3 regions of the Mesorhizobium sp. WSM4809 genome follow, and region 1 is predicted to be linked to each of the others. Evidence: predicted binding sites of a transcription regulator. Region 1 holds the regulator's gene; each other region holds the start of a gene.
What was found. Region 1 encodes LexA, which represses DNA repair genes until DNA is damaged. Its sites were predicted from a motif close to TGTTCNNNNTGTGTTCNG; they were not measured.
Positions count from the first base shown of each region.

Region 2: AC0L24_RS14380 (YifB family Mg chelatase-like AAA ATPase) is a predicted target of LexA. The motif match lies at 1,611-1,628, and genes of this name have one in related genera.
Region 3: AC0L24_RS01975 (PA0069 family radical SAM protein) is a predicted target of LexA. The motif match lies at 1,555-1,572, and genes of this name have one in related genera.

Region 1 covers NZ_JBVVQW010000003.1:259,875-263,152, reverse strand. Annotated here, with positions in the region: gene AC0L24_RS09365 (ComEC/Rec2 family competence protein) at 1-1,179, shown strand, start outside; gene lexA (transcriptional repressor LexA) at 1,173-1,913, opposite strand; gene kynU (kynureninase) at 2,323-3,278, opposite strand, start outside.
Region 2 covers NZ_JBVVQW010000005.1:87,856-91,133, forward strand. Annotated here, with positions in the region: gene AC0L24_RS14380 (YifB family Mg chelatase-like AAA ATPase) at 1-1,520, opposite strand, end outside; gene gshB (glutathione synthase) at 1,704-2,645, opposite strand; gene AC0L24_RS14390 (putative bifunctional diguanylate cyclase/phosphodiesterase) at 2,876-3,278, shown strand, end outside.
Region 3 covers NZ_JBVVQW010000001.1:455,907-459,184, reverse strand. Annotated here, with positions in the region: gene AC0L24_RS01985 (hypothetical protein) at 1-828, opposite strand, end outside; gene AC0L24_RS01980 (glycosyltransferase) at 972-1,496, opposite strand; gene AC0L24_RS01975 (PA0069 family radical SAM protein) at 1,647-2,801, shown strand; gene AC0L24_RS01970 (ribonuclease HII) at 2,953-3,278, shown strand, end outside.

The sequences.
Region 1 (3,278 bases):
TCGGCGATCGCCGTCATCGTGGTGTCGCCGCATGAGGTGGTCGGCCCGAGTTTTCAGATGTCGTTCGCCGCGACCGCGGCTCTGGTCGGCGCCTATGCCGGCTGGGCCGTTCACCGCGCGGGAAAAGCAAGACCGCCGCCCCCAAAGCGATCCATGCCCGGTTTCCTGACGCGAAAGTTCGTGCTCGCGGCAACCGGCCTTGCCATGACCTCCATCATCGCCGGCAGCGCCACGACGCTGTTTGCCATCTGGCATTTTCAGCGTGTGTCGCCGCTCAGCCTGTTCGCCAATCTGGCGGTTATGCCGATCGTCACCGTCGTCATGTTCCTGGCTGTCGCAAGCGCGCTGCTGATGCCTTTCGGATTGGATTGGCCGGCCCTCTACCTGATGGGCAAGGGTCTGACGGTGATGATCGCCATATCGGGTTGGATCTCCGAACGTTCGCCTGTCGATGCGGTTGGGCTGATTTCGCAGCAATCTGTCCTGCTGGTGACAATTGCCCTGGTCATCGCGACAATGGCGACAACTTGGCTGCGGCTCGCTGCTCTGCCATTCGCGCTGGCAGGCTTGCTGACCGTCTCGGATACGCGCACGCCGGATGTGCTGATCTCGGAGGACGCCCGACTGGTTGCCTTGCCGATCGGCGGTGGCGAACTCGCCGTCAGCCGCGCTCGGCCGAACGAATTCACCGTCGACAACTGGAAACGCGCACTAATATCCGAAACCATCGTCGTGCCGGAGGTGTTCGACAAGGGCGACGGGCAATTCGACGTCGCGGATGCCGTTGAGCTACCGCCGGGATCGCCGTTCTATTGCACCTCAGGCGTCTGCGTGGCCAGGCACACGTCCGGTGCGATCATTGCCTATGTCGAGGACCGCAAGGACACCTGGAAAGCCTGCGGTTTCGCCGAGCTGATCGTCATCAATGACGCCACCGCGTATGACGCCTGTCACAACCCGCTGGTTCTCGTCATCACCAAGCGGCAACTGGCTCGCAAAGGCAGTGCCGCGATCTTCTTCGATCGCCAATCGGCGACCACGCCGGCGACGATCAGCTTCGCCGTGGACAGCCCATACCGGCCCTGGCATGCGCAACGCAAATTCTCGCGCGAGGCGAGGGGGCTGCCACCCTTCAAGAGACCCGAGAAGCCAGTGGCTGAAACGCAGCCGCCTCAGTAGCGGCGGATCAGGCCAACGAGCTTGCCTTGCACCTTGACCCTGTCCGGCCCGAAAATACGGGTTTCATAGGCTGGATTGGCGGCTTCGAGAGCAATCGAAGCGCCCTTGCGGCGGAACCGCTTCAGCGTCGCTTCCTCTTCATCGACCAGCGCCACGATGATCTCGCCGGGGTTCGCCGTGTCGGCATTGCGGATGATGACGGTGTCGCCGTCGAAGATACCGGCCTCGATCATCGAGTCGCCCTTGACCTCCAGCGCATAGTGGGCACCGCCCATGATCATGTCCGGCGGCACCGAGATCGAATGCGTCTGATGCTGGATGGCATCGATCGGCACACCGGCGGCGATACGGCCCATGACCGGGATCGACACGGCGGAGACCGCATCGTCATCATTGCCGGGCGAGGGCATCCGCGAAGGCGCCGGCTTGATCTGCCGGCCAAGGGCACCACCCTGACCGAGACTGCCCTGGATGACGCTTGGCGAAAACTTCTTTGCCGCGTTGAGGCCGGGCGCGATCGAGTCCGGCAATCGCAGCACTTCCAGCGCGCGTGCCCGGTTGGGCAACCGGCGAATAAAGCCGCGCTCCTCAAGTGCGGTGATCAGCCGATGAATCCCGGATTTGGAGGCAAGGTCGAGCGCCTCCTTCATCTCGTCGAAGGATGGCGGAATGCCGCTCTCCTTCAGGCGTTCATGGATGAACATCAGCAGTTCATGTTGCTTGCGTGTCAGCATGGCGGCCCCCAGATTACCTGAAACCAGAATCGAAAAACAAACCCAGAACAAACACTATCTGTTCCAGTTGTGTTCTGCAACCGTTTAAAGTTTAATGAATTTGTTAAGGCTGCTGAAATTATTTGGGCTTGCCAGCGGGTCGCGATCGACAGGCGCCAACCACGGCAATGCGCCTGCTCACATTCAAATCATTATGGTTAATGACCTGTGGCTCATCCTCGACCCAAGGCTTGGCATCATCTGCCGATCGACCTCCACAAGGGACGCTATCAATCTTCGGGACGTTGGTTTGCCGTGAACGAAACGGAGCCAAAACGCCAACGTCTGTTGGCATTTGTGGCTGGAATTCAGCCCTCCGTCATCCGCCGGGCAGTGAGGGCGGCGACGGCAAATCGCGGAGATCGTTGCGTCAGGTAACGGCTTCCTTGACGGCGAAACGCTGGTCCTTCCATGCGCCCGTGCGCAGAATATCCTCCAGCACCTCAACCGCCAGCCACACATCCTTGTAGCCGACATAGAGCGGCGTGAAGCCGAAACGGATGGTCGATGGCGCGCGAAAATCACCGATGACGCCGCGCTCGATCAGCGCCCGCATGATTTGATAGCCGTGATCGTGAAGGAACGACACCTGGCTGCCGCGCCTGGTCGCGTCGCGGGTGGTCTCCAGCGTGAGGCCATAGGCGCCGCACTTTGCTTCGACGAGCTGGATGAACAGTTCCGTCAGCGCGACGCTCTTTTTTCGCAATGCCGCCATGTCGACGTCGTTCCAGATGACAAGCGCGCCTTTGAGCGCCCGCATCGACAGGACCGGCTGGGTGCCGCACAGAAAGCGGCGGATACCGGTGCCGGCAACATACCCCCGTTCGAAGGCAAAGGGCCGCGCATGGCCCCACCAGCCGCTGAGCGGCTGGCTGATATCGCCGTGATGGCGCTGCGCGGCATAGATGAAGGCCGGTGCGCCCGGACCGCCGTTGAGGTACTTGTAAGTGCAGCCGATGGCGAAATCGGCATTTGCCTGATCGAGCTCGACGGGCAGGGCGCCGGCGGTGTGGCATAGATCCCAGACGATCAGCGCTCCGGCCGCATGAGCCTTGCGCGTCAGCGCCGCCATGTCGCGCAGTTCACCCGATTTGTAGTTGACGTGGTTGACCAGCACCACCGCGACGTTTTCGTCGATCAGCTCTTCGATGGTGGGCGCGTCGACGCCCGCGAGGCGCAGCAGGACGCCGTCCCGTGTCGAGGCCACCCCTTCGGCGATGTACAGGTCGGTGGGGAAACTGTCACCCTCGGCGACGATGACCGACCGGCCCGGCCGCATCTCCAGCGCCGCATGCAGCACCTTGTAGATGTTGGTCGACGTCGTGT
Region 2 (3,278 bases), on a different contig from region 1:
GCCATCCGCTCCGAGCTCATGCGGTAGGAGATCGCTTCGGCCAGATGGATTCGGCCGACGGTTTCGCTTGCGTCGAGATCAGCGAGCGTTCGCGCCACCTTCAGCACGCGATGATAGGCCCGCGCCGAAAAGGCGAGCTTTTCGCTGGCGTCCTTGAGCAGCGACAGGCCGGCGGCGTCCGGCATGGCGATCTCTTCGATGACCGAGGGCGCGCAATGCGCGTTGGTGGTGGCGCGGGTGGCGCCGAGCCGCTCGAAGCGCTCGCGCTGGATGGTGCGTGCGCGTGCCACGCGCAGCGCCACATCGGCGCTTTTCTCCGCCCGGTCGGGCCGGATCAGGTCGCTGGCCGAGACCGCCGGCACTTCGATCCTGAGATCGATGCGGTCGAGCAGCGGACCCGAAATGCGCGCCTGATAGTCGGTACGGCAACGCTCGCCGCGCAGGCAGCGATAGCCCGGCTCGCCGGCCATGCCGCAGCGGCACGGGTTCATCGCCGCCACCAGCTGGATGCGCGCCGGATAGGTGACGCGATGGTTGGCCCGCGCGATCATGCAGTCGCCGGTCTCCAACGGCTGGCGCAACGCATCAAGCGTCTGCGGCGTGAACTCGGGAAACTCGTCGAGGAACAGCACGCCGTGATGGGCCAGCGACACCTCGCCCGGCCGCGCGCGGATACCGCCGCCGACCATCGCCGCCATCGAGGCCGAGTGGTGCGGCGCGCGGAACGGCCGCCGGTCGGTCAGCTTACCTTCGCCGAGCTCTCCCGCCACCGAGGCGATCATCGAGACTTCCAGAAGCTCCTTCGGCGCCAGCGGCGGCAGGATCGACGGCAGCCGCTGCGCCAGCATCGATTTGCCGGATCCCGGGGGTCCGATCATGAGCAGATTATGCCCACCGGCGGCGGCCACTTCCAGCGCCCGCTTGGCGGTCTCCTGGCCCTTGATGTCGGCGAGGTCAGGCAAATCCAGAGCGGCGGCATGGATGCCGGCTTCCGGCCGCGACAGCACCTGCGTGCCGCGGAAATGGTTGGCGATGGCGATCAGGCTGCGCGGCGCCAGAATGTCGAATTCCTTGCCCGCCCAGGCCGCTTCCGGCCCGCACGCGAACGGGCAGATCAGGCCCTTGCCCTCGGCATTGGCGGCGATCGCCGCCGGCAAGGCGCCGGCGACCGCGGCAATCGTGCCGTCGAGCGACAATTCTCCAAGCACGACATAGCCGGCCAGCATGTCGCCCGGAATGGCGCCAAGGGCAGCCATCAGGCCAAGCGCGATCGGCAGGTCGTAATGACTGCCTTCCTTCGGCAGGTCGGCCGGTGCCAGATTGACCGTGACTTTCTTCGACGGCATCGACAGGCCGGAAGCATGCAGCGCGGCCTGCACCCGCTCGCGACTTTCGGCCACCGCCTTGTCGCCCAGGCCGACGATGTGCATGTTGACCTTGCCGGGCGCGATCATCACCTGCACGTCGACCGGCACGGCCTCGATGCCCTGGAAAGCGACCGTGCGAACCCGCGCCACCATCGTGCAACCCCAATTCAGGCTGGCCCCAGCCCCTGCGATCAGGCCAGGAATGGCCCGCCGGGAAGACAATCACACTTCCCCGGTCAAATCAAGAACATTACGGGAACGCATGACCGCTCGGGTTGCAGCGGAATTGAGCGCGGTTGCAAAAACGGAACATGGTTAAGACAAAATGAAAACGGCTTACCCGCGCTTTCCCTCAACCGCGTCCCAGAACAGGCTGGCGATGTCGGCGCCGCCGAAGCGTTTGACCTCGCGCACGCCGGTCGGCGAGGTCACGTTGATCTCGGTCATGTAGTCGCCGATCACGTCGATGCCGACCAGGATGAAGCCGCGCTCCTTCAGCGATGGGCCGATGCGGGCGCAGATCTCGCGTTCGCGCTCCGTCAGTTCGGTCTTTTCGGCGCGGCCGCCGACATGCATGTTGGAGCGGGAATCATGCTCGGCCGGCACCCGGTTGATGGCGCCGACCGGCTCGCCGTCGATCAGGATGATGCGCTTGTCGCCCTTGCGCACGTCCTTGAGATAGCGCTGCACGATGTAGGGTTCGCGGAACATCTGGCCGAACATTTCCAGCAGCGAGGCAAGGTTGCGGTCGCCCTCGAGCAGATGGAAGATGCCGGCGCCGCCATTGCCGTAGAGCGGCTTGACGATGATGTCGCCGAACTCCTTGCGGAAGGCGGCGACCTCCAGCGGATCCTTGGTGATCAGCGTGTCCGGCATCAGGTCGGCAAATTCGGTGACGAAGATCTTTTCCGGGCTGTTGCGCACCCAGGCCGGGTCGTTGACCACGAGCGTTTTCGGATGGATGCGCTCCAGGATGTGCGTGGTGGTGATGTAGTTCATGTCGAAGGGCGGATCCTGGCGCAGCAGGACCACATCCATCTCCGACAGGTCGGTGCGCACCTTCTCGCCCAGCGAATAGTGGCTGCCCTTCTCGTCGCGCACCTGCATTTCCTCGATGCGGGCAAACACCTTGCCGTCGCGCAACGACAGCCGATCCGGCGTGTAGTGGAACAGCTCATGGCCGCGCCGCTGCGCTTCCAGCGACAGCGCGAACGAGGTGTCGCCGGCGATCGACACTGTGGAGATGTGGTCCATCTGGACGGCGATTTTCAGCTTCATGGCGGGTCTCCGGCGGCTCGGATGGACGACTGTCTTGCCTGTACAGGCTCACTGCCCGTCTGCCAATCGCGACATTCCTAGGATTGGCATCCGACACCCGAATGCGCTGCTTTCATCGATCCTTCGAAACAGTCGCGGTTGCCCGTGGAAAATCGATTTCGCGATACGTTTCCTAAAGGGTTTGCTGCCAGTCTGAAAATAAATTCCGACGTCACAAAACAGGGACACCGATGCAAACTTCGTTTGGCACCGGTCAGGCAAACAGGGAGAGCACGGATCTGGCATTCACCGATCCGTTGACCGGGCTTGGCAACCATCGCCGCTTCTTCGACAAGGTCGATCGCCTGATCGCCGACCGTGCCGACGATCCCGCGCCCTTTACCGTCGGCATTCTCGACCTCGACGGCTTCAAGCCGATCAACGATCTGTTCGGCCACAAGGCCGGCGACGATATCCTGATCCAGGTGGCGATGCGGCTGCGCGCCTCGATGGACGGCCATTCCACGGTCTGCCGCATCGGTGCCGACGAATTCGCCTTTCTCTATCCCCTGGTGTTCAGCGAGGAGGCGGCGGCCGAAAAGTCGCGCATGCTGATCGAGATCCTGTCGGCGCCCTATGATGTCGGCGAACGCA
Region 3 (3,278 bases), on a different contig from region 1:
GCCGGTGAGCGTCACCGGGCTCTGCTCGCCATAGACATCCAGCACCTGTTGCGCGGGATGGCCAACCAGAAGCGTGAGCTGATGCTTGAGGCTGCGGCGCTTGTGGCTGCCCCTGACATAGACATGCGGACCGGTGTCGGCGTCGACCGGCTTGAGGTAGAAGAAGAATTTCAGCATGCGCCAATCATCGAGGTCGAAATGATACTTGCCGAGCGAGGCGAGGTTCTTGTCGGCGTCCGAAGCCGCACCGGTTGGAAAACTCCACCAGACGCGCGTCGTGATCAGTTTTGCCTGGCCGCCGAGATAGTGCGCGGCAATATCCAGAAGCAGCGGATCGCGCTGGATGGCAAGCGCCGCCGGGCAGTCGAGGATGCGCTCGAAAAAATGCCCGCTGAGCAGCGAGCGGCCAAGGCGTTTCTCGGCCTCGGCATGTTCCCCCGGCATGAATTCGAGACGGCGGTCGAAATTGCCGAAGCAAGGCGTGCGCCCGGCGAAGTCGGCGACCTCTTCATGGATATCAGGCGGCAGGACCAGGCCTGAGAACAGCCCGTCGGAGCGCAGCGCATCGACGACCGCTCCCCGTTCGACACCGGCAAACATCGTATCCCCGGCATTGGCGACCGGTCGGGCGCGCTTTGCGCCGAGCCAATGCATGCGGCGTCCGGGCATGGTGCGCGCCAGCACGAACATCGGCAGCCAGGCAGGGTTCTCACGCAGGTCCGTCAGATAGGTTGGAATACGCACGGCGATGCGCCGCAGCAGGCTGCCGTTGCGCGCAATGGCCTCGAGACTGGGCGCGCCGGATGTGTCGGGGGTTGAAAGCTTCATTGAGTCCTCGGCTATGAGAGCACCACCGATGCCGCATCGGTGCTCGCCACTCGGCATGTCCCAAACCCAATTCCCGCTTGAACGGAAGCTAACCCCGCGTCAGATTTTGTGCAATGCACAATGACCTGAGCAGCTGCAAAAAATCATGTCGAGGAGCGGCGTTCCTGCTTGGCCGGCGCCATCCAAATCTCGGCGTCGAGCCGCTTCGTCGCGAGGCCACGGGCGATGGCCTCGGCGCTGCCGGCACTCTTGGCCGCAGCCGCCGCCTGACGCTTGCTGATCAGCAAGCCGTCGGCCAAGGCGCGGTTTCCCGAAAAGACCCGGGCCAGGAACGGCGTGCGGCTGGCTCGCGTGCGCGAAAACCGTGCCGCCATGGTCTGCCTTGCCGTATGGGCGACAACCTCATCGATCCAGCCCTCCACCAGCCGCGCGCCCGGTTCCAGGAGCAGCAGCCAATCCCCCTTGGCCTGGCGGATGCCGGCAGCGACACCGCCCGTCACGTACTGACAGCCGGCATGCTCGGCCACACGATGCGTCTGGTCGGTGGAGCCTATGTCGCAGACGATGACTTCACGCACCACGCCCTCGACCGCTCCGCCAATCAGCGAGGCGAGCGTGCGGGCGAGGCCCTCCTCGTCATTGCGGGTTTCGATGAGAACACTGAGCATCCTCAGCCGAATAGCGGAAAGCGCCGGACAGCGCCAGTTTTTGCATCGCACCATAGAAAGTTCTTGCTTTGTTCTCATCAACCAAATAGGAATAATTTCATGAACAGAGCGATTCGACACAACACGGACAGTCCTTGGGAGCGGGCGAAGATGGAACAGATCGTGCGCGCCGACATTGCAGCTTTCGGAGCAGGAAGAGCCGAGATGGCCAATGCGATGGTCGAGCAGAGTGGCATGCGTGTCCGCCCGGACCGCAACCGCGGCAGGTCAGCGGGCATCAATCCGTCCGGCCGGTTCGAGCCGGTCAGCCGGCACGTGTTCGACGATGGCTGGAATTCGCTGGAGGAACTGCCGCCCTTCAAAACCGAAGTGCAGGTCGAGAAGCCGCGCACAATCATCACCCGCAACGAATCGCCCGACATTTCCTTCGATCGTTCGATCAATCCCTATCGCGGCTGCGAGCACGGCTGCGTCTATTGCTTTGCCCGCCCGACGCACGCGTTCATGGGCCTGTCGCCGGGTCTGGATTTCGAATCGAAGTTGTTCGCCAAGCCTGATGCGGCGCGCTTGCTTGACAAGGAGCTTTCGAAAGACAGCTATCAGCCGCGCACCATCGCCATCGGCACCAACACCGACCCCTACCAGCCGATCGAGAAGCAATACCGGATCATGCGCGAAATCCTCGAAGTGCTGGAAGCGCGCGGCCATCCAGTCGGCATCGTGACAAAGTCCGCTCTGGTGACGCGCGATATCGATATCCTGTCGCGAATGGCCGAACGCGGGCTGGCCAAGGTGGCGCTGTCGGTGACGACGCTCGACCGTATGCTGGCGCGCACCATGGAGCCGCGCGCGTCGACACCGACCAAGCGGCTGGAAGCGATCCGGCAGCTTTCGGATGCCGGCATTCCGGCCTCGGTCATGGTGGCGCCGATCATTCCGGGCCTGACCGACCAGGAGATGGAACGCATCCTCGATTCGGCACGTGCGGCCGGCGCGCGCGAAGCCGGCTACGTGATCCTGCGCCTGCCGTTGGAGGTCAGCCCGATCTTCAAGGATTGGCTGCTGCGTCATTATCCCGACCGCTACCGCCATGTGATGTCGCTGGTCCGGTCGATGCGTGACGGCAAGGACTACGATTCGGAATGGGGCAAACGCATGAAGGGCGCCGGTCCCTATGCCTGGCAGATCGGCCGGCGCTTCGAGATCACAGCCAAGCGGCTCGGCCTCAATGCCGAACGGGGCACGCTGCGGACCGACCAGTTCGTTGCCGCCGGGAGAGACCAGGTGCAGCTGACGCTGCTTTGAGAGACAATTCGTCGCGGTGGTTTGATCCGTCGCGGCACCAGAATCCCGTCCGGCCTGCCCCGGCCTGCAGACGGTGCCCTCCCGGTCCGGCGCCCCACCCGACCCGGAGGGACTTGCGGAGAATCAGAGCCGATGCGAACCTCGCCGCAACATGGCTCGCGCGCGTTCTGATTCTCCGCCTCTCTTTGAGATCATCGAGAAGCCCGACTTCTCCTTCGAGACGAAGGCGATGGCGGAGGGCCTGTGGCCGGTTGCCGGGATGGACGAGGCCGGCCGTGGCCCCCTGGCCGGGCCGGTGGTCGCCGCGGCCGTGGTGCTCGATCCCGCCAACATTCCCGACGGCCTCGACGATTCCAAGCGCCTCAGCCATCTGCAGCGTGAAGCCTTGTTCCTGCGAATTCTCGGCTCTGCGCAGGCGATCTCAATGGCCTCCATCAGTGCCGAGGGTATCGACGGCAGCAACATCCTCAAGGCAAG